2 regions of the Streptomyces sp. 5K101 genome follow, and region 2 is predicted to be linked to the other one. Evidence: predicted binding sites of a transcription regulator. Region 2 holds the regulator's gene; the other holds the start of a gene.
The links. Region 2 encodes HspR, which represses chaperone genes until heat shock. Its sites were predicted from a motif close to TTGAGNNNNNNNNNCTCAA; they were not measured.
Positions count from the first base shown of each region.

Region 1 (10,374 bases), on a different contig from region 2:
CAGCCGGCTGTGGATGCCGCAGCCGAAGTCGGCCCGGAGATGGGCGCAGGGCGTTCCGGCGTCCTTGTTCACGGCGAAGTCGGCGGAGGCGGTGAAGGGCAGCGCCACACAGCACAGCCCGAAGCAGTTCGCGCAGTCGGCCTGGAGGGACGTCATCGGTCCATTGTGCGGGACGGCGGGCAGGGGGCGGACCGGGCCCGCGACCGCGAGCAGGAGACTTGGCTGAGCGGGCGACCGCGACCGGGGGCCGGGACGGGCCGGGTCAAGGGACCGCGAGCAGGGGACTTGGCTGGGCCGGTGACCGGGGGCAGGCCCGAGGGACCGGTGCGGGGGACGGGCGCGGCCCAGGTGCGCGGGCCGCGAGTACGCGTGCGGGCCCGGCGGTGGATCGCCACCGCCGGGCCCGCACGCCGCCGCCGTACCGTCAGGCCGTGGCCGCCACCGGCACCTCGGCCGGGGAGAGCGCGAGCTCCAGCACCTGCCGGACGTCCGTGACCGGGTGGACCTCCAGCTTGTCGAGGATCTCGGCCGGCACGTCGTCCAAGTCGGCCTCGTTCCGCTTGGGGATCACGACCGTCGTGATGCCCGCGCGGTGCGCCGCCAGCAGCTTCTGCTTCACGCCGCCGATGGGCAGCACCCGGCCGGTCAGCGACACCTCGCCGGTCATCGCCACATCCGTGCGCACCTGGCGTCCGGAGAGCAGCGACGCGAGCGCCGTGGTCATCGTGATGCCCGCGCTCGGGCCGTCCTTGGGCACCGCGCCCGCCGGGAAGTGGATGTGCACGCCCCGGTCCTTGAGATCGGCGACCGGCAGTTCGAGCTCGGCTCCGTGCGAGCGCAGGAAGCTCAGCGCGATCTGTGCGGACTCCTTCATCACGTCGCCGAGCTGGCCGGTCAGGGTCAGCCCCGCGGCGCCGGTCTCCGGGTCGGCGAGCGAAGCCTCGACGAACAGCACGTCGCCGCCCGCACCGGTCACCGCCAGTCCGGTGGCCACACCGGGCACCGCGGTGCGGCGCTCGGCCGGGTCCTGGGCGGACTCGGGCACGTGGTGCGGTCGCCCGATGAGCCCGCGCAGCTCACCGTCGGTGACGGTGAACGGCAGCTCGCGGTCGCCCAGTTCGTGCTGGGCCGCCACCTTGCGCAGCAGCCGCGCGATGGACCGCTCCAGGTTCCGCACGCCCGCCTCGCGGGTGTACTCCCCGGCCAGCTTGCGCAGCGCCGAGTCGTCCAGCGTGACCTCGCCGGCCTCCAGGCCCGCCCGCTCCAGCTGGCGCGGCACGAGGTGGTCCCGGGCGATGACGATCTTCTCGTCCTCGGTGTAGCCGTCGAGCCGTACGAGCTCCATCCGGTCGAGCAGGGCCTCGGGGATGGCCTCCAGCACGTTGGCGGTGGCGAGGAAGACGACGTCGCTGAGGTCGAGTTCGACCTCCAGGTAGTGGTCGCGGAAGGTGTGGTTCTGCGCGGGGTCGAGGACTTCGAGCAGAGCCGCCGCCGGGTCGCCGCGGAAGTCGGAGCCGACCTTGTCGATCTCGTCGAGCAGGACGACCGGGTTCATGGAACCGGCCTCCTTGATCGCGCGAACGATACGGCCGGGCAGGGCACCGACGTAGGTGCGCCGGTGGCCCCGGATCTCCGCCTCGTCCCGTACGCCGCCGAGCGCGACGCGCACGAACTTGCGGCCCATCGCGTGCGCCACGGACTCGCCGAGCGACGTCTTGCCGACGCCGGGCGGGCCGACGAGGGCCAGCACCGCGCCGCCCCTGCGGCCGCCGACGACCCCGAGACCCCGCTCGGCACGCCGCTTGCGCACCGCCAGGTACTCGGTGATCCGCTCCTTCACGTCCTGCAGGCCCGCGTGCTCGGCGTCGAGGGTCGCCTTGGCGCCCTGGATGTCGTAGGCGTCCTCGGTGCGCTCGTTCCAGGGCAGTTCGAGGACGGTGTCGAGCCAGGTGCGGATCCAGGAGCCCTCGGGCGACTGGTCGCTCGCCCGCTCCAGCTTCTCGACCTCCTTGAGGGCGGCCTCCCGCACCTTCTCGGGCAGGTCCGCGGCCTCGACGCGGGCGCGGTAGTCGTCGGACTCGTCCTCGCCCTCCTGGCCGTTGAGCTCGCGCAGCTCCTTGCGCACGGCGTCCAGCTGGCGGCGCAGCAGGAACTCGCGCTGCTGCTTGTCCACGCCTTCCTGGACGTCCTTGGCGATCGACTCGGCCACGTCCTGCTCGGCCAGGTGGTCGCGCAGCTGCTCCGTGGCGAGCTTGAGCCGGGCCACCGGGTCGGTGGTCTCCAGCAGCTCGATCTTCTGGGCGGTGGTCAGGAACGGTGAGTATCCGGAGTTGTCGGCGAGCTGCGAGATCCCCTCGATCTGCTGCACGCGGTCGACGACCTGCCAGGCACCGCGCTTCTTCAGCCAGTCGGTGGCGAGCGCCTTGTACTCCTTGGCCAGCTCCGTGACGGCACCGGGCAGAGGATCGGGAACGGTCTCCTCGACCACGGCGCCCTCGACCCACAGGGCCGCGCCGGGGCCGGTGGTGCCGGCGCCGATGCGGACGCGGCCGACGCCGCGGATGAGCGCGCCGGGATCGCCGTCGGACAGCCGGCCGACCTGTTCGACCGTGCCGAGGACTCCCGTGGCGGCGTAGGTGCCGTCCACGCGGGGAACGAGCAGCACCTTCGGCTTGTTGCCGGAGGGACGGGCGGCAGCCTGGGCGGCCTCGACCGCGGCCCGTACGTCGGTGTCGGACAGGTCGAGCGGCACGACCATGCCGGGCAGTACGACCTCGTCGTCCAGCGGCAGGACGGGCAGGGTGAGCGGTGAGTGAGCCGTGAAATCGGCAGCCATGATCTCCCCTTAGGCAGTCAAGTTGAGCTGTACCGACTCAATTCATATGAGCCCGAGAATGTTCCCCGGGCCTTGTTCGCTCTGAGCGATCAGCCCCTCGCGCATCGAGAAGGGCGCCGTCACCTGCCGCTTCCCCGCCCGACCGTGCTCCGGTCTGGCGCCCGGAGACGGCGCCGTGTGTAATAGCCCCATGCAGACTTCAGCCATTACAGCCGCCTGGGTCCGCGGCTGGGTCGTGTCCCGGGGCGCGGCCGAGCCCGTGGTCCGACCGTGGGGCTTGACCGTCGACGTCGGCCAGGTCACGCACGCCACGCGCCACGTCCTGACCGCCGACGACGAGGCCACCGTCCGCAAGGTCGCCGCCGAGGTCGCCGCGCCCACCGTGTGGCTCAAGGTCTTCGCCGAGCCCGCGGACGTCGTCGCATGGGCGGGACCCGCCTGGCGGATCGACGAGCCCGGCTGGCTGATGCGGACGAGGCTGCGCCGCACGCCTGCGCCCGAGGTGCCGGACGGCTACACCCTCAAGCGCTGGACGCGGGGCGGCGTGACCCGGCTGCTGGTGGTCGCCGCCGACGGTTCGTTCGCCGCGCGCGGCCAGATCGCGCCGACCGGGGACACCGCTGTCGTCGACCAGATCGAGACCGCCCCCGAGCACCGCCGCAAGGGCCTCGGTCGGCTCGTCATGCACACCCTCCACAACGCGGCGCTGGAGCACGGCGCCACGACCGGCGTCCTCGGCGGCACCCCCGACGGCCGGGCGCTGTACGAATCGCTGGGCTGGCAGGTGCAGGCCCCGCTGGTGAGCCTGTTCCACGCCCCCGCAACCGGCTGACGGCACCGGTCCGGCCGGGCGTGAACCGGCGGCCCGCCCCGGGGCGACAGGGAAGACGTGAGACCGATGAACCCCTCGGGGGGGAGAGCGGGACGACGCGGCGCTGCTGCGCGCGGTCGCCCGCGGGGACACGGAGGCGCTCGGCATGCCGGGATCACGGCGGCGCCGTCGCGATCGGGGCGCGCCTGAGCCGGCTGCCCGCGTTCGCCTACCTCACCGCGGTCTGCCTGGGCGCGCCCAGGGCGCACGGCGGTGCGGCACAGGTCTGGGCCTGCCCGATGCAGCCCGGCGACCGGGCCGGGGCGTGGGCGGTGGCGCTCGCAGCCTTCAGGTGCGGTGCCGCTCTCCACGCCTGGCGCGGCCCGGCCCGCGGCCCCGCCTGACCGGCGCGAGGAGGCGGCCCGGCCCGCGGCCCCGCCTGACCGGCGCGAGGAGGCGGCCGGGCCCGGCCACGCCCGGGAAAGGGTTTGGCCCACCGATCGGCGGCCCGACACAATGGGCCCAGATCCCTGTCGTCACCCGCCTGCCGCCCGGAGGTCACCCGATGCCGTTCCCCGTCAGCGACGCCCCCGTCACCCTCGACCGGCGCGAGGGGCCCTTCGGGGAGGTCGTACTGCGCAGACGCGGGGACGGGGACGCGGCGGTCCACGAGATCATCGCGAACGGGTGCTTCCTGATGGACACCTCCGACGGGCGCTCGGAGCGGCTGCTGATCGATGCCGCATACGACGCCCTGGAGACGGGGAACGTCGCGCCGAGCGTGCTCATCGGCGGGCTCGGCGTCGGGTTCTCCCTGGCGCACGCCGCCGCCGGGGACCACTGGCGGCGGATCGCGGTCGTCGAGCGGGAGCAGGCGATCATCGACTGGCACCGCTCGGGGCCGCTCGCGGCGATCTCCGGCGACGCCCTCGCCGACCCTCGGTGCGTGATCCTTCACACGGACCTCGTCGCGTATCTGGGGACGACGGACGACCAGTACGACGCCATGTGTCTGGACATTGACAACGGCCCCGACTGGACGGTCACCGAGGGCAACGGGGAACTGTACTCACCGGCCGGACTCGCCGCCTGTCACCGGGCGTTGAAGCCCGGCGGCGTACTCGCCGTGTGGTCCGCACAGCCCTCCGCCGCGTTCGAGGATGCGTTGCGGAATGCCGGTTTCACCGGGGTAAGAACCGAAGAGATCCGCCTTGCCCGAGGAGTACCCGACGTGGTCCACCTCGGTGTTCGCCCTGCGTAGCCGGGACGCGGTCGATGCCCTTACGCTGCTGGGACACACACGGGATCTACCTCGATCCGGATCCACGTGCAGCAAGCGGTGAAACAGGTACAGGGGCGGGGCGATGGAGCAGACACACACCACGCACAACGGGGTCGCGGCCACCCCAGGGGCCCAGCGCCGGGTGCTGGTCGTCGAGGACGACGCCACGATCGTCGACGCCATCGCCGCACGGCTGCGCGCCGAGGGCTTCCTGGTCCAGACGGCCCTCGACGGCCCGGCGGCCGTCGACGCGGCCGAGGCGTGGCAGCCGGACCTGATGGTCCTCGACGTGATGCTGCCCGGCTTCGACGGCCTGGAGGTCTGCCGCCGGGTGCAGGCCCAGCGGCCGGTCCCGGTGCTGATGCTCACTGCCCGTGACGACGAGACGGACATGCTGGTCGGTCTCGGCGTCGGCGCGGACGACTACATGACCAAGCCGTTCTCCATGCGCGAACTGGCCGCCCGGGTGCACGTACTGCTGCGCCGCGTGGAGCGCGCCGCGCTGGCCGCCGTCACGCCGCGCAGCGGCATCCTGCGCCTCGGCGAGCTGGAGATCGACCACGCCCAGCGCCGGGTGCGGGTGCGGGCCGAGGACGTGCATCTGACGCCGACCGAGTTCGACCTGCTGGTGTGCCTGGCGAACACCCCGCGCGCGGTGCTCTCTCGTGAGCAGCTGCTGGCCGAGGTGTGGGACTGGGCGGACGCCTCCGGCACCCGTACCGTCGACAGCCACATCAAGGCGCTCCGCCGGAAGATCGGGGCCGAGCGCATCCGCACGGTCCACGGCGTCGGGTACGCGCTGGAGACGCCGACGCCATGACCCGGCGTCCCCGCGGGCGAGGGCGCGGGCGGCCGGGGGCCGCCTCCATCGCGATCTCGATCAAGACCAAGCTCAGCACGCTCGTCGTCGTCTCGGTCTTCATCACGACCGGTCTGATGCTGATGGCCTTCCACAGCAAGACCGAGATCCGCTTCATCACCGTCTTCACGATCATCGCCACCCTGCTGATCACCCAGTTCGTGGCGCACGGCCTGACCGCGCCGCTGGACGAGATGAACACCGTCGCCAAGGGGATTTCGCACGGGGACTACACGCGCCGGGTGCGCGGCGCCGACCGCCGCGACGAGCTGGGCGACCTGGCCTCCACGATCAACCGCATGGCCGACGACCTGGAGGCCGTGGACCGGCACCGCAAGGAGCTGGTCGCCAACGTCTCGCACGAGCTGCGCACGCCGATCGCCGCGCTGCGCGCCGTGCTGGAGAACGTGGTCGACGGGGTCTCGGCCGCCGACCCGGAGACGATGCGCACGGCGCTGAAGCAGACCGAGCGCCTCGGCCGGCTCGTGGAGACACTGCTCGACCTGTCCCGGCTCGACAACGGCGTGGTCCCGCTCAAGGCCCGCCGCTTCGAGGTGTGGCCCTATCTGTCGGGCGTGCTGAAGGAGGCCAATCTCGCGTCCTCCCAGCGCGGCCTCGCCTCCGGCTCCGGCCACCACACCCGTACCGACGTCCATCTGCACCTCGACGTGTTCCCGCCGGAGCTGACCGCGCACGCGGACGCCGAGCGGCTGCACCAGGTGGTGGCGAACCTCATCGACAACGCGGTCAAGCACTCGCCTCCGCACGGCCGCGTGACGGTACGGGCCCGGCGCGGCTACGGCCGGGAGTCGCTGGACCTGGAAGTGGTCGACGAGGGCCCGGGCATCCCGGAGCAGGAGCGCCACCGGGTGTTCGAACGGTTCAACCGGGGCCAGGTCGCCTCGCCGCACGGTCCGGGCAGCGACGGGGGCACGGGCCTGGGCCTCGCGATCGCGCGGTGGGCGGTGGATCTGCACGGCGGCCGCATCGGAGTGGCCGAATCGGCTCGCGGCTGCCGGATCCGCGTCACCCTGCCCGGTCTCCCGTCACCCAGAGGTTGACGTAGGGTTCGAAGCGGAGGGACTTGTTCTGCGTGTTGGGGGCAGGACTCGTCCGGGGCAAGGGAAAGACTGCAGGCCACAGGGCTGCAGCCGCGATGACGCGTACCCTCACCGAACCGGAACCTCGCTTGTTTCCCGCCATTCACAACCCCGAAACCCGCCTTTCGGTGTGACTTGCGCGACGATGGCCCGCCCGGCCTGCACCTCCCGGCCAGGGAGGCGTAGCCTTTATTTCCGCTGTCCATCACCTTGTGAAGCGGAAGAGGGCGGTTCTCGCCGTGTCGTCTCAGTCCCCCAGTAACTCGAGTCTCTCGACCGACCAAGGCGGGCAGGGTCAGAACCCTGCCGCCGCGTTCGGAGCCAATGAGTGGCTCGTCGACGAGATCTACCAGCAGTACCTCCAGGACCCGAATTCGGTCGATCGTGCCTGGTGGGACTTCTTCGCCGACTACAAGCCGGGTGCCGCCGGCGCGGCGGACAAGGACAAGGCGGCGCCCGCCGCCGCGGCCCCCACCACCGCTCCGAGCGCTCCCGCGGCAAAGGAGGCGGCACCCGCACAGGCCGCCTCCGCCGCCCCGGCGAAGCCCGCGGCCCAGCCCGCCGCCCCCGCGCAGGCCGCCCCGGCCCCGGCGGCGGCCGCTCCGGCCAAGGCCCCGGCCCCGGCGCCGAAGGCCGCGCCCGCCGCGAAGCCCGCGGCCAAGCCGGAGACCGAGGCGCCCGCCGGCCCCGAGCTCGTGACGCTGCGCGGCCCGGCCGCCGCGGTCGCGAAGAACATGAACGCCTCGCTGGAGCTGCCCACGGCCACGTCCGTGCGCGCCGTCCCGGTGAAGCTGCTGTTCGACAACCGCATCGTCATCAACAACCACCTCAAGCGCGCCCGGGGCGGGAAGATCTCCTTCACGCACCTCATCGGCTACGCGATGGTGCAGGCCATCAAGGCCATGCCGTCGATGAACTGGTCGTACGCGGAGAAGGACGGCAAGCCCACCCTGGTCAAGCCGGACCACGTCAACTTCGGTCTGGCCATCGACCTGGTGAAGCCGAACGGCGACCGCCAGCTGGTCGTCGCGGGCATCAAGAAGGCCGAGACGCTGAACTTCTTCGAGTTCTGGCAGGCCTACGAGGACATCGTCCGCCGCGCCCGCAACAACAAGCTGACGATGGACGACTTCACCGGCGTCACCGTCTCGCTGACCAACCCCGGCGGTCTCGGCACCGTCCACTCCGTGCCGCGTCTGATGCCCGGCCAGTCGGTCATCATGGGCGTCGGTTCCATGGACTACCCCGCCGAGTTCCAGGGCACCTCGCAGGACACCCTGAACAAGCTGGGCATCTCCAAGGTGATGACCCTCACGAGCACGTACGACCACCGCGTCATCCAGGGCGCCGCGTCGGGCGAGTTCCTGCGGATCGTCGCCAACCTCCTCCTGGGCGCGGAGAACTTCTACGACGAGATCTTCGAGTCGCTGCGCATCCCCTACGAGCCGGTCCGCTGGCTCAAGGACATCGACACCTCGCACGACGACGACGTCACCAAGGCCGCGCGCGTCTTCGAGCTGATCCACTCCTACCGGGTCCGCGGCCATGTCATGGCCGACACCGACCCGTTGGAGTACCGCCAGCGCAAGCACCCCGACCTGGACATCACCGAGCACGGCCTCACCCTGTGGGACCTGGAGCGCGAGTTCGCGGTCGGCGGGTTCGCCGGCAAGTCGATGATGAAGCTGCGCGACATCCTGGGCGTGCTGCGCGAGTCGTACTGCCGCACCACCGGCATCGAGTTCATGCACATCCAGGACCCGAAGCAGCGCAAGTGGCTGCAGGACCGGGTGGAGCGCCCGCACCACAAGCCGGAGCGCGAGGAGCAGCTGCGCATCCTGCGCCGGCTCAACGCGGCGGAGGCCTTCGAGACCTTCCTGCAGACCAAGTACGTCGGCCAGAAGCGCTTCTCGCTGGAGGGCGGCGAGTCCGTCATCCCGTTGCTCGACGCGGTCATCGACTCCGCGGCCGAGTCGCGCCTGGACGAGGTCGTCATCGGCATGGCCCACCGCGGCCGCCTGAACGTGCTGGCGAACATCGTCGGCAAGTCGTACGCGCAGATCTTCCGCGAGTTCGAGGGCAACCTCGACCCGAAGTCGATGCACGGCTCCGGCGACGTGAAGTACCACCTGGGCGCCGAGGGCACGTTCACCGGTCTCGACGGCGAGCAGATCAAGGTGTCGCTGGTCGCCAACCCCTCCCACCTGGAGGCCGTCGACCCGGTCCTCGAGGGTGTCGCCCGCGCCAAGCAGGACGTCATCAACAAGGGCGGCACGGACTTCACCGTCCTGCCGGTCGCCCTGCACGGCGACGCGGCCTTCGCCGGCCAGGGCGTCGTGGCCGAGACGCTGAACATGTCGCAGCTGCGCGGCTACCGCACCGGCGGCACGGTCCACATCGTCATCAACAACCAGGTCGGCTTCACCGCCGCCCCGGAGTCGTCGCGTTCGTCGATGTACGCGACCGACGTGGCCCGCATGATCGAGGCGCCGATCTTCCACGTGAACGGCGACGACCCGGAGGCCGTGGTCCGCGTCGCGCGGCTCGCCTTCGAGTTCCGCCAGGCGTTCAACAAGGACGTCGTGATCGACCTCATCTGCTACCGCCGCCGCGGTCACAACGAGGGCGACAACCCGCAGTTCACCAACCCGCAGATGTACAACCTGATCGACAAGAAGCGCTCGGTGCGCAAGCTCTACACCGAGTCGCTGATCGGTCGCGGCGACATCACGCTGGAAGAGGCCGAGCAGGCGCTCCAGGACTTCCAGGGCCAGCTGGAGAAGGTGTTCGCGGAGGTCCGCGAGGCCACCTCCGCCCCGGCCACGGTGCATGTCCCGGACACCCAGGCCGAGTTCCCGGTCGCGGTGAGCACGGCGGTCTCCCAGGAGATCGTCAAGCGGATCGCCGAGTCCCAGGTCAACATCCCGGACCACGTCAAGGTGCACCCGCGTCTGATGCCGCAGATGCAGCGCCGCGCCGCCTCCGTCGAGGACGGCACGATCGACTGGGGCATGGGCGAGACGCTGGCCATCGGCTCGCTGCTGATGGAGGGCACCCCGGTCCGGCTGTCCGGCCAGGACACCCGCCGCGGCACGTTCGGCCAGCGCCACGCGGTGCTGGTCGACCAGGAGACCGGCGAGGACTACACCCCGTTGCTCTACCTGACCGACGACCAGGCCCGGTACAACGTCTACGACTCGCTGCTCAGCGAGTACGCGGCGATGGGCTTCGAGTACGGCTACTCCCTGGCCCGCCCGGACGCGCTGGTCATGTGGGAGGCGCAGTTCGGTGACTTCGTCAACGGCGCGCAGACCGTCGTCGACGAGTTCATCTCCTCGGCCGAGCAGAAGTGGGGCCAGCACTCCGGCGTCACGCTGCTGCTGCCGCACGGGTACGAGGGCCAGGGCCCGGACCACAGCTCCGCGCGCCCCGAGCGCTTCCTGCAGCTGTGCGCGCAGAACAACATGACGGTCGCGATGCCGACCC
Region 1 is NZ_JBKFFO010000007.1:159,808-170,181, forward strand. Features, by position in the region: gene ACLB9X_RS16035 (pentapeptide repeat-containing protein) at 1-156, opposite strand, end outside; gene lon (endopeptidase La) at 425-2,836, opposite strand; gene ACLB9X_RS16045 (GNAT family N-acetyltransferase) at 3,027-3,668, shown strand; gene ACLB9X_RS16050 (spermidine synthase) at 4,213-4,908, shown strand; gene ACLB9X_RS16055 (response regulator transcription factor) at 5,012-5,749, shown strand; gene ACLB9X_RS16060 (ATP-binding protein) at 5,746-6,849, shown strand; gene ACLB9X_RS16065 (multifunctional oxoglutarate decarboxylase/oxoglutarate dehydrogenase thiamine pyrophosphate-binding subunit/dihydrolipoyllysine-residue succinyltransferase subunit) at 7,128-10,374, shown strand, end outside.
Region 1: the regulator HspR is predicted to act here: its motif matches at 2,859-2,877, upstream of lon (endopeptidase La).

Region 2 (10,374 bases):
TGGCGGTGGGGGTGACGTACGACCCCCAGGGCGGAACGCGCGGGCTGGCGCGGGTGATCACCAACAAGCACAGCCGCAAGGTCGCCAACGTGCTGGCCGCCGGGCCGGAGGGCGCACGGGTCGCGGTGTGCCAGGTGGACAAGGGCCGCTGGGCGACGCTGGAGGGCGTCGCGACGATTCGCACGGAGCCGGAGATCGTCGCGGACGCGGTGAACCGCTACGCGGAGCGGTACGGGCGGACGCCGACGCCCAACCCGGACCGGGTCGTCATCGAGATCGCGCTGACCCGCGCGATGGGCCGGGCCTGAGCCGGCCGCGCACCGGAGAGCCCCGCGCAGGGGTGTCCGGGCAGCACAACGGCGCCATCGTGTTTCAGGTCCACGATGGCGCCGCTGTGTGGGGGAAGCACCTGAGCGATTTGAAACGACGGGGGAACCGCTCAGGCACTGCGGGGGGTGGCGGTGGTGTCTGGTTCGACGAGCTGGTGGTCACGCGCGTCGAGGTTGACGAAGATCATGCCGTACCGGATGGCACAGCGGACGGGCTGCGGGGCTCCCCGCGGCCGGCGCAGGCACCGGTAGGCGCGGACGTCCTCGTCCTCTTCGCGGGCGACGACGATGGGCTCTCCGAACAGGGTGACCATCAACGAGTCGCCACGGTGGGGGATTGCCGTGACGAGGTCGATGAAGTGCCACCCGGAGCGATATGCCGTCGCCATCTCCCGTCGGAAGACCCTGTCGTCCGGGGGTATGGTCATGCGTCCGCCTTCGCGGGCGGGGCGTCCCAGCCACTGTCCGGCGGCCCGGCGAGGGCGTGCACGCTGTCCCAGCCGCTGTCCGCCGGGAAGTCGGCCAGTTGGAACCCCGTGGCACCCAAGACACCGAACGCCACGGTCGCAGAGAAGACAGCGGCAAGCACCGAGCGAAGCATTCTTTCGCGCATAGTCGGCTTCGTCCTCACTTGATGGTTTCTTCTCCCCCGCATCACAAGACGATGGCTCATTCAGGCATGTCAATGCCACAGGGTCGATGCATCATGTTCCTGTACGTTCAAGACCCTGGGGGGTGGAGATTTGCCGCAGAACACCGTAAAACCGACACATCCCCATGCGGTCACCGATCTCTGCGACGAAGGGGCACGGCTCTACGTCAGCGCCCTCAACACCGGACGGATCAGCCGATCCGACGCGGAAGCCGCACCCTGCCTCCTCGAATTCGCCCTGTTGCACCCGGATCCGGACGATGCGAACTGGCTGCGCCCCGTGCCTCCCTCCGTCGCGCTGGCGCAAAGACTGCATCCCATCGAGCGGGAGATCGTGGACCGCCGACGGCTGACCATCGAACTGACCGACGCGTTCGAACCGTTCATGGCCATCAGCGCCCAGAGCCCCGCGAGCACCCACGCCATCACGGTGCTGGAGGGCTTCGACCGGATCAACGCCGCGCTCAATCTCGCCACAGCCGAGTGCCACACGGAGATGCTGACGATCCAGCCCGGCGGGGGCCGCAGCGCGCACGTCCTGACCCAGGCCCTGGAGCGGGACCGCCCGCTGATCGACCGCGGCGTCAGCATCCGCACGCTGTACCAGCACACGGTCAGGTACAGCCAGGGCACACTCGCCTACGTCGAGCGCATCTCCGCCGGCAAGGTGGAGATCCGCACCCTTGAGGAACTCATCGAGCGCCTCATCGTGTTCGACCGTACGGTGGCGTTCATTCCCGCACGGGACGACCGCCGGGTGGCCCTGGAGTTGAGGCACCCGGGACTGGTCGAGTACCTCATCAAGGTCTTCGAGCAACTCTGGCGGCGCGCCGTGCCGTTGGTGGAAGAGGTCCCGTACGACCCCACACCGGACGGCATCTCGGGCGTCCAGCGGTCCATTGCCAGACTCCTGATCGAGGGCCACGTCGACGAGGCCATCGCCCGTCGTCTGGGGATGAACGTCCGCACCTGCCGCGCCCACATCGCCAAACTCGCCGCCGCGCTGGGCAGCGGCAGCCGTGCCCAGCTCGGCTTCCTGATCGCGAAGTCCGGCATCCTGGAAGAGGAGTGCCTGTCCGGGCGCACCAACGACTGATCACCCCGCACGCGAACTCGCCCGTCACACCCGCAGGTTAGACTCCGGGTCACCAGCCGGAGCGGCCTCCTGGCAGGGCGGGACCGACCATCCTGCCCGGCGCGCGCGGGGTCGGTCGGGGCGGCGGACGACCGGGGGCGACGCAATGGGATCAGACATGTCCGGACTGGGGCTCTCCTCCCCTGAAGAGGCCGTGTACCGGCACTTCCTGAGGAATCCGGACACCTCCGACGACGAGATTCACGCCCTGCTGGGCCTGGACCGGCGCGCGGTGGGCGCGAGCGTGCGCCGCCTGTGCGTGCTGGGTGTGCTGAGCCGCACCGGGCCGGGCGCGCTGGCGTCCGCCGACCCGGAGACCACCGTGGAGCGCCTCACCGACCTGCGGCTGCGCGAGCTCCACAGGGAGCTGGCCCGGGTCACGCAGGCCCGGCACCTGGTCGCCGAGCTGCGCCGGGAGCAGCCCAGGGACGGCGTCGGCGCACTGCGCGTCGAGCGGCTGGCGGACGTCGAGCGGATCCGCGCCCGGATCGACGATCTCGCCTTCTTCGCCCGCGAGGAGATCCTCTCGGTCGAGCCGTACGCCGAGCTGACGCCCGAGAACATCGCCCACGCCCGTCCCCTCGACCAGCGCTGCCTGCGGCGCGGTGTGCGGATCCGCAGTGTCGTGCCGCGCACGGCGCTCGGCCATCCCCCCACCGCGGGCTACCTGCGCGAACTCGCCTCGCAGGGCGCGCAGATCCGGGTCGCGCGGATCGTCACCGAGCGCATCCTCGTCTACGACCGCAGCACCGCGCTGGTGCCGGCGGACCCCGACGACACCATGTGCGGCGCACTGCTCGCCCGGGAGGACGGTCTCGTCGCCAACGTGCTCGCCCTGTTCGAGAGGATCTGGAGCCAGGCGGAGCCCCTCCCGCAGGACGACGAGGACGGCGACGGCCCGGACCGCCCGACCGAGCTGGAGCAGCGCGTCCTGGAGTCGATGTGCCGGGTCAGCAAGGACGAGATCGGCGCCCGCGAACTGGGCATCTCCGTCCGCACCTACCGGCGCCATGTGGCCGACCTGATGCAGGTGCTCGGCGCGGCGGGCCGGCCACAGGCCGCCCTCCTGGCCCGCGAGCGTGGCTGGATCTGACCCCTCACCCGTGGGCGTCGGTCAGGGACCAGCCGCGCAGCGCGCGGTCCCGCAGTGCTTCGGCCACAGCCGCGCGCACCGCGTCCGGACGCACCGGCGCGGGGCGCAGCAACCGCCTCATCCGCCCGTCCACTTCCGCAGCAGCGCCAGCCGCTCGGGCGGCTTCGGGGTCGTACCGCCGGCGATCCTGGCCCAGGCCGTGAGCGTCCTGGGGGACGCGGCGCCGTCGACGAAGCGGGCGAGCAGGTCCTGGGAGAGGGCGAACTCCTCCTCGCCGTACGCGCCGGCGGCCGCCGAGTGGACGGCCGACTCCTCGGCGCCATCGGCAGTTTCGAGCCGCAGGATCATCTCCGGCGGCTGGCCGGTGCCGCCCAGCGCCGCCGTGAGCACCGTCTCCACGGCCAGCGCCAGCCGCCGGCGGGAAGCGCTGCGCACCGGGGCGCCCTCGACGGTTGCCGAGCGCAGCTCCTCCCACGTCCAGGCCCGGTGGCCGCCGGCCGCGGCGGCCTCCACGCCCTTCTCGGTCAGCCGGACACCGCGGCCCTCGGTGCCCGGCGGGGCACCCACGTACACCGCGTCCGCGGTGATCCAGAACAGTCCGACCATCGCCACAGTTGACTCCCGTTCGTGTTGTACGTCCCGTCCGGGCGGGCGGCCCGGCCGCCTGCGCCCGGACGGTCGGCCTGCATTCTCGGCGGAGGCCGTCCGCGCCGCCGTGACGGCGGACTGTTCCGGCCATCCGGCCCGTTCCGACGAGGAAGACAATGCCATCGGAACAGCAGTGTCCGACCGGTTGCTCATGTCAGCTTCCTGCACCGCGCCCGGCACCTTCCTGCCGCGCCGCCCGGCGCCCGGGCATGCGGAAAGGGGCTCCTCCACGAGAGCCGAAAAAAATCCGACGGCGATGTCGAGAACGCGTGACCGGCTCCGTCCCCGAGGTGAACGCGACCACAATGGGTCGCACCAGCTCCGAGGAGAGACACGATGGCCAAGTACCTGCTGCTCAAGCACTACCGCGGTGCCCCGGCTGCGGTCAACGACGTGCCCATGGACCAGTGGACGCCCGAGGAGATCTCGGCGCACATGCAGTACATGCACGACTTCGCGGCCCGGCTCGAGAAGACCGGCGAGTTCGTCGACGGTCAGGCGCTCGCCCCCGAAGGGGCGTGGGTCCGGTACGACGGAGAGGGGCGTCCGCCGGTCACCGACGGCCCGTTCGCCGAGACCAAGGACCTCATCGCCGGCTGGATGGTGATCGACGTCGACAGCTACGAGCGCGCCGTCGAGCTGGCCGGGGAGCTGTCGGCCGCCCCCGGGGCGGGCGGGAAGCCGATCCACGAGTGGCTCGAGGTGCGACCGTTCCTGGCCGCGAAGCCCAGCACCACGGAGTGCCCTCATCGATGACCTCATCGATGGACGAGGCCCTGCTCAGGAGCCTCACGCCGAGCGTGCTCGCCGTCCTCGTCCGCCGCGGAGCCGACTTCGCGGCGGCCGAGGACGCCGTGCAGGACGCGCTGATCGAGGCGGTCCGCGTCTGGCCCGCCGAACCGCCACGGGACCCGAAGGCGTGGCTGGTCACCGTGGCCTGGCGCAAGTTCCTCGACCAGGCGCGGGCGGACGCCGCCCGCCGCCGGCGTGAGGACCTCGTCGACGAGGAGCCGGCGCCCGGGCCCGCCCCGGCGGTGGACGACACGCTCCAGCCCTACTTCCTGTGCGCCCACCCGTCTCTGACGCCGTCGTCCGCGGTCGCGCTCACGCTCCGCGCCGTCGGCGGACTGACCACCCGCCAGATCGCGGCGGCCTACCTGGTGCCCGAGGCGACCATGGCGCAGCGGATCAGCCGGGCCAAGCGCACCGTCTCCGGCGTGCGGTTCGACCGGCCCGGCGACGTCGCCACCGTGCTGCGTGTCCTCTACCTGATCTTCAACGAGGGCTACTCCGGCGACATCGACCTCGCCGCCGAGGCCATCCGGCTCACCCGCCAGCTCGCGGCCCGGGTCGACCACCCCGAGGTGGCGGGGCTGCTCGCCCTCATGCTGCTCCACCACGCCCGGCGCGCCGCCCGGACCGCGCCCGACGGCAGCCTGGTGCCGCTCGCCGAGCAGGACCGCGGCCGGTGGGACAGCGAGTCGATCGCCGAGGGCGTCGGGATCCTCCAGGCGGCCCTCGCCCGCGACCGGCTGGGCGAGTTCCAGGCCCAGGCCGCCATCGCGGCACTCCACGCCGACGCACCCACCGCCGAGGAGACCGACTGGGTGCAGATCGTCGAGTGGTACGACGAGCTCGTGCGCCTGACCGACAGCCCGGTCGTCCGGCTCAACCGCGCGGTGGCCGTCGGCGAGGCCGACGGACCGCGCGCCGGCCTGGCGGCGCTCGCGGCGCTGGACGACTCCCTGCCCCGCCACGCCGCGGTGGCGGCGTACCTCCACGAGCGCGACGGTGACCTGGCGAAGGCGGCACGGCTGTACGCGGAGGCGGCCCGAAAGGCGCCCACCCTCGCCGAACGCGACCACCTGACGCGCCAGGCCGCCCGGCTCAACGCCCGCCGGCGCCGCTGACGGGTCGCGCGCTCGGATCTTCCCTCGGACCTGGCGCGGGCCTCGCGCTGCGTACCCGGCTCAAGAACCCGAAAAGGGCCGCAGAGCATCAGCTCTGCGGCCCTTTTCGGCACACACTGCTCAGGACGGTCTGCCGCCCTGGTCGGGCCGCTTGGGACGCCACACCACCAGCGCGCTGGTCTGCTGGACGTCCTGATACGGAACGAGGTCGCGCCGGTAGGAGGCGTGGACCTGCGCCTCGCGCTGCTGCATCGCCGCCGCCGCGCCCTCCACGGCCGCCGACAGCTCGGCAACACGGGCCTGGAGCGCAGCGACCTGGTTCTCCAGTTCGATGATGCGCTTGATCCCGGCGAGGTTGATGCCCTCGTCCTGCGACAACTGCTGGACGGTGCGCAGCAGTTCGATGTCGCGGGCCGAGTAGCGCCGGCCCCTTCCGGCCGTACGGTCGGGAGAGACGAGACCCAGGCGGTCGTACTGCCGAAGGGTCTGCGGATGCAGGCCCGACAGCTGCGCGGCCACCGAGATGACGTACACCGGCGACTCGTCGGTCAGTTCGTAGGGGTTGCGACTGCGTCCCGGACGGCCCTCCATGTCATGCTCCCTTCGCGGCCTGGAACAGCTCGGCCCGCGGGTCCTCCTCCGCGGTGGCTTCGCGGTAGGCCTCCAGCGCTTCCTTCGCCTTGTCGCTGAGCTCGGTCGGCACGGCCACCTCGATGGTGACCAGCAGGTCCCCGCGCGTGCCGTCCTTGCGGACGGCGCCCTTGCCGCGGGCACGCATCGTCCGGCCGTTGGGCGTGCCCGCAGGAAGCTTCAGCGTGACCGCGGGACCGCCGAGGGTGGGCACCTTCACCTCGCCCCCGAGCGCCGCCTCCGCGTAGGTGACGGGCACGGTGACGGTCAGGTTGTCGTCCTTGCGGCCGAAGACCGGGTGGGCGTCGACGTGGACCACCACGTACAGGTCGCCGGCCGGCCCGCCGCGCTCGCCCGGCGCGCCCTTGCCGCGCAGCCGGATGCGCTGCCCGTCGGACACACCCGCCGGGATGCGCACCTGCATGGTGCGCGAGGAGCGGGCACGGCCGCTGCCCTTGCAGACGTCGCAGGGCGTCTCGGCGATCAGGCCGCGGCCCTTGCACTCCACGCACGGGTCGGTCAGCGAGAAGGATCCGCTGCCGCCGCGCGATACCTGGCCGGTGCCGACACACGTCGGGCACACCCGGGGCGTGCCGTTCTTGTCGCCGGTGCCGGAGCAGGCCTTGCAGGGCGCCTGGCTGGACATCCGCAACGGGACGGTGGCCCCGTCGACGGCCTCGGTGAAGCTGAGCGTCACCTCGGACTCGATGTCCTGCCCGCGGCGCGGCTGTGTGCGCGCGCCAGCGCCGGCGCCCCGGTTGAACAGGCCGCCGAACACGTCGCCCAGGCCGCCGCCGAAGCCGCCGGCGCCCTGGCCGCCGCCCTGCGCGCCCCCGAAGAGGTCGCCCAGGTCGAAGTTGAACGTGCCGCCGGCGCCGGGACCGGGCCGGAAGCCGCCGTTGCCGAAGAGGGCGCGGGCCTCGTCGTACTCCTTGCGCCGCTTGGGGTCGCCGAGGATGTCGTTCGCCTCGGAGATCTCCTTGAAGCGCTCCTCCGCCTTGGCGTCGCCCTTGTTGGCGTCCGGGTGGTTCTCGCGGGCGAGCTTCCGGTACGCCTTCTTGATCTCGGCCTCGGTCGCGTCCTTGGGGACGCCGAGAACCTTGTAGTAGTCCTTCTCGACGAAGTCCTTCGTGCTCATCGACGTCCCTCCTCCCGGACGTGTCGTGCGTCAGCCCTCCGGGCCACCGCTCTCCTCGTCGGCCTGCTTCTCGTCCTTGGCCGCCGGCACCGCGCCCGGCTGGGGCTCGGCCACCGCGACCCGCGCGGGGCGGATCGTGCGCTCGCCGATGCGGTACCCCGGCTGGAGCACCGCGACGCACGTCGTCTCCGTGACGTCCGGCGCATACGAGTGCATCAGGGCCTCGTGCACGGTCGGGTCGAAGGGCTCGCCCTCCTTGCCGAACTGCTGCAGACCCATCTTGGCCGCGGCGGTCTCCAGGGACTCGGCGACGGACTTGAACCCGCCGACCAGCTCCCCGTGCTCCCTCGCGCGGCCGATGTCGTCGAGCACGGGCAGCAGCTCGGTCAGGAGCGTCGCCGTGGCGATCTCCTTGACCGTGACCCTGTCGCGTTCCACGCGGCGGCGGTAGTTCTGGTACTCGGCCTGGAGGCGCTGCAGGTCGCCCGTGCGCTCGCCGAGCGCGGAGCGGGCCTGGTCCAGCTGCGCCGTCAGGCCGGCGATCTTCGCTGCGTCCCCTGCCGGGGCCGCCGGGCCCTCCTTCTCGGAGGACTCGGCGGACTCGGCGGCGTCCTCAGGGGCGGCGCCGGAGGGGACGGCAGGGTTCTCGTCGTTCTTGTCGAACCCCGGGGTCTCCTCCGTCACGCGGCACCACCCTTGGCGTCCCTCTCGTCGTCCACGATCTCGGCGTCGACGACGTCGTCGTCGGCCTTGGCCTCACCCGCGGCACCGGCGGCGGCACCCTCGGGGGCGGCGTTCGCGTACAGCGCCTGGCCGAGCTTCTGGCTGACCGCGGCGACCTTCTCGGTCGCGGTGCGGATCTCGGCCGTGTCCTCGCCCTTGAGCTTCTCCTTCAGCTCGCCGACGGCGGTCTCGACCTCGGTCTTCACCTCGGCGGGAACCTTGTCCTCGTTGTCCTTGAGGAACTTCTCCGTCTGGTAGACGAGCTGCTCGCCCTGGTTGCGGGTCTCGGCGGCCTCGCGGCGGCGGTGGTCCTCGTCCGCGTACTGCTCGGCCTCCTGGCGCATGCGGTCGACCTCGTCCTTCGGCAGCGAGGAGCCGCCGGTGACGGTCATCTTCTGCTCCTTGCCCGTGCCCAGGTCCTTCGCGGTCACGTGCATGATGCCGTTGGCGTCGATGTCGAAGGAGACCTCGATCTGCGGGACGCCGCGCGGGGCCGGCGGCAGACCGGTCAGCTCGAACATGCCGAGCTTCTTGTTGTACGCCGCGATCTCGCGCTCGCCCTGGTAGACCTGGATCTGCACGGACGGCTGGTTGTCCTCGGCCGTCGTGAAGATCTCGGACCGCTTGGTCGGGATCGTGGTGTTGCGCTCGATGAGCTTGGTCATGATGCCGCCCTTGGTCTCGATGCCGAGGGACAGCGGGGTCACGTCGAGGAGCAGGACGTCCTTGACCTCACCCTTGAGGACACCGGCCTGGAGCGAGGCGCCGATCGCGACGACCTCGTCCGGGTTCACACCCTTGTTGGCGTCCTTGCCGCCGGTGAGCTCCTTGACGAGCTCGGCGACGGCGGGCATACGGGTCGAGCCGCCGACCAGGACCACGTGGTCGATCTCGGACAGCTGGATACCGGCGTCCTTGATGACGTTGTGGAACGGGGTCTTGCAGCGCTCGAGCAGGTCGGCCGTCAGCTGCTGGAACTGGGCGCGTGTGAGCTTCTCGTCCAGGTGCAGCGGGCCCTCGGCGGAGGCCGTGATGTACGGCAGGTTGATCGTCGTCTCGGTCGAGGACGACAGCTCGATCTTCGCCTTCTCCGCGGCCTCGCGCAGACGCTGGAGAGCCATCTTGTCCTTGGACAGGTCGACGCCGTGGCCGCCCGCGAACTGCTTGACCAGGTAGTCGACGACGCGCTGGTCCCAGTCGTCACCACCGAGGTGGTTGTCACCGTTGGTCGCCTTCACCTCGACGACGCCGTCGCCGATCTCCAGCAGCGACACGTCGAAGGTGCCGCCACCGAGGTCGAAGACGAGGATGGTCTGGTCGTCCTTGTCCAGGCCGTAGGCCAGGGCGGCCGCGGTGGGCTCGTTGACGATGCGCAGGACGTTCAGACCCGCGATCTCGCCGGCCTCCTTGGTGGCCTGGCGCTCGGAGTCGTTGAAGTACGCCGGGACGGTGATCACCGCGTCGGTGACCTTCTCGCCCAGGTACGACTCGGCGTCGCGCTTCAGCTTCTGCAGGATGAACGCGCTCATCTGCTGCGGGTTGAAGTTCTTCCCGTCGAGCTCGATCTTCCAGTCCGTGCCCATGTGGCGCTTGACGGACCGGATGGTCCTGTCGACGTTGGTGACCGCCTGACGCTTGGCGACCTCGCCGACCAGCACCTCACCGTTCTTCGCGAAGGCGACGACGGACGGCGTGGTCCGGGCACCCTCGGCGTTGGTGATGACGGTGGGCTCGCCGCCCTCCAGAACGCTGACGACGGAGTTAGTCGTGCCCAGGTCGATGCCGACCGCACGTGCCATTTCGATTCCTCCAGCTGACTTGAGTGGAACTGGCTCAAGGATGCCCCAGGTCTCCGAACGAGTCAACAGACCTGAGTCGAGGCCACTCAACTTTTATCCGGCGCTTATCCGCATCCTGGTTCACGTGCGCGTGGCGCACCCGTTCGGATCGCGGCCGGTCTGAGACAGTCATAGTCGCAAAAGCGGTCAAGAACCATCATTCGCGACGAAGGGTGGGCGCTCATGCCGGCGAAGCGAGCCGTCGATCTCGCGGGCAGCCTCTTCCTGCTGCTCGTGCTGGCCCCGGTCCTGCTGACCGCCGCCGCCGCAGTCGCCGT
Region 2 is NZ_JBKFFO010000005.1:157,151-167,524, forward strand. Features, by position in the region: gene ACLB9X_RS11695 (pyridoxamine 5'-phosphate oxidase family protein) at 1-308, shown strand, start outside; gene ACLB9X_RS11700 ((2Fe-2S)-binding protein) at 440-757, opposite strand; gene ACLB9X_RS11705 (hypothetical protein) at 754-891, opposite strand; gene ACLB9X_RS11710 (helix-turn-helix transcriptional regulator) at 1,073-2,077, shown strand; gene ACLB9X_RS11715 (helix-turn-helix transcriptional regulator) at 2,235-3,209, shown strand; gene ACLB9X_RS11720 (hypothetical protein) at 3,327-3,815, opposite strand; gene ACLB9X_RS11725 (YciI family protein) at 4,194-4,613, shown strand; gene ACLB9X_RS11730 (RNA polymerase sigma factor) at 4,622-5,767, shown strand; gene ACLB9X_RS11735 (heat shock protein transcriptional repressor HspR) at 5,888-6,358, opposite strand; gene dnaJ (molecular chaperone DnaJ) at 6,360-7,535, opposite strand; gene grpE (nucleotide exchange factor GrpE) at 7,566-8,219, opposite strand; gene dnaK (molecular chaperone DnaK) at 8,216-10,057, opposite strand; gene ACLB9X_RS11755 (sugar transferase) at 10,280-10,374, shown strand, end outside.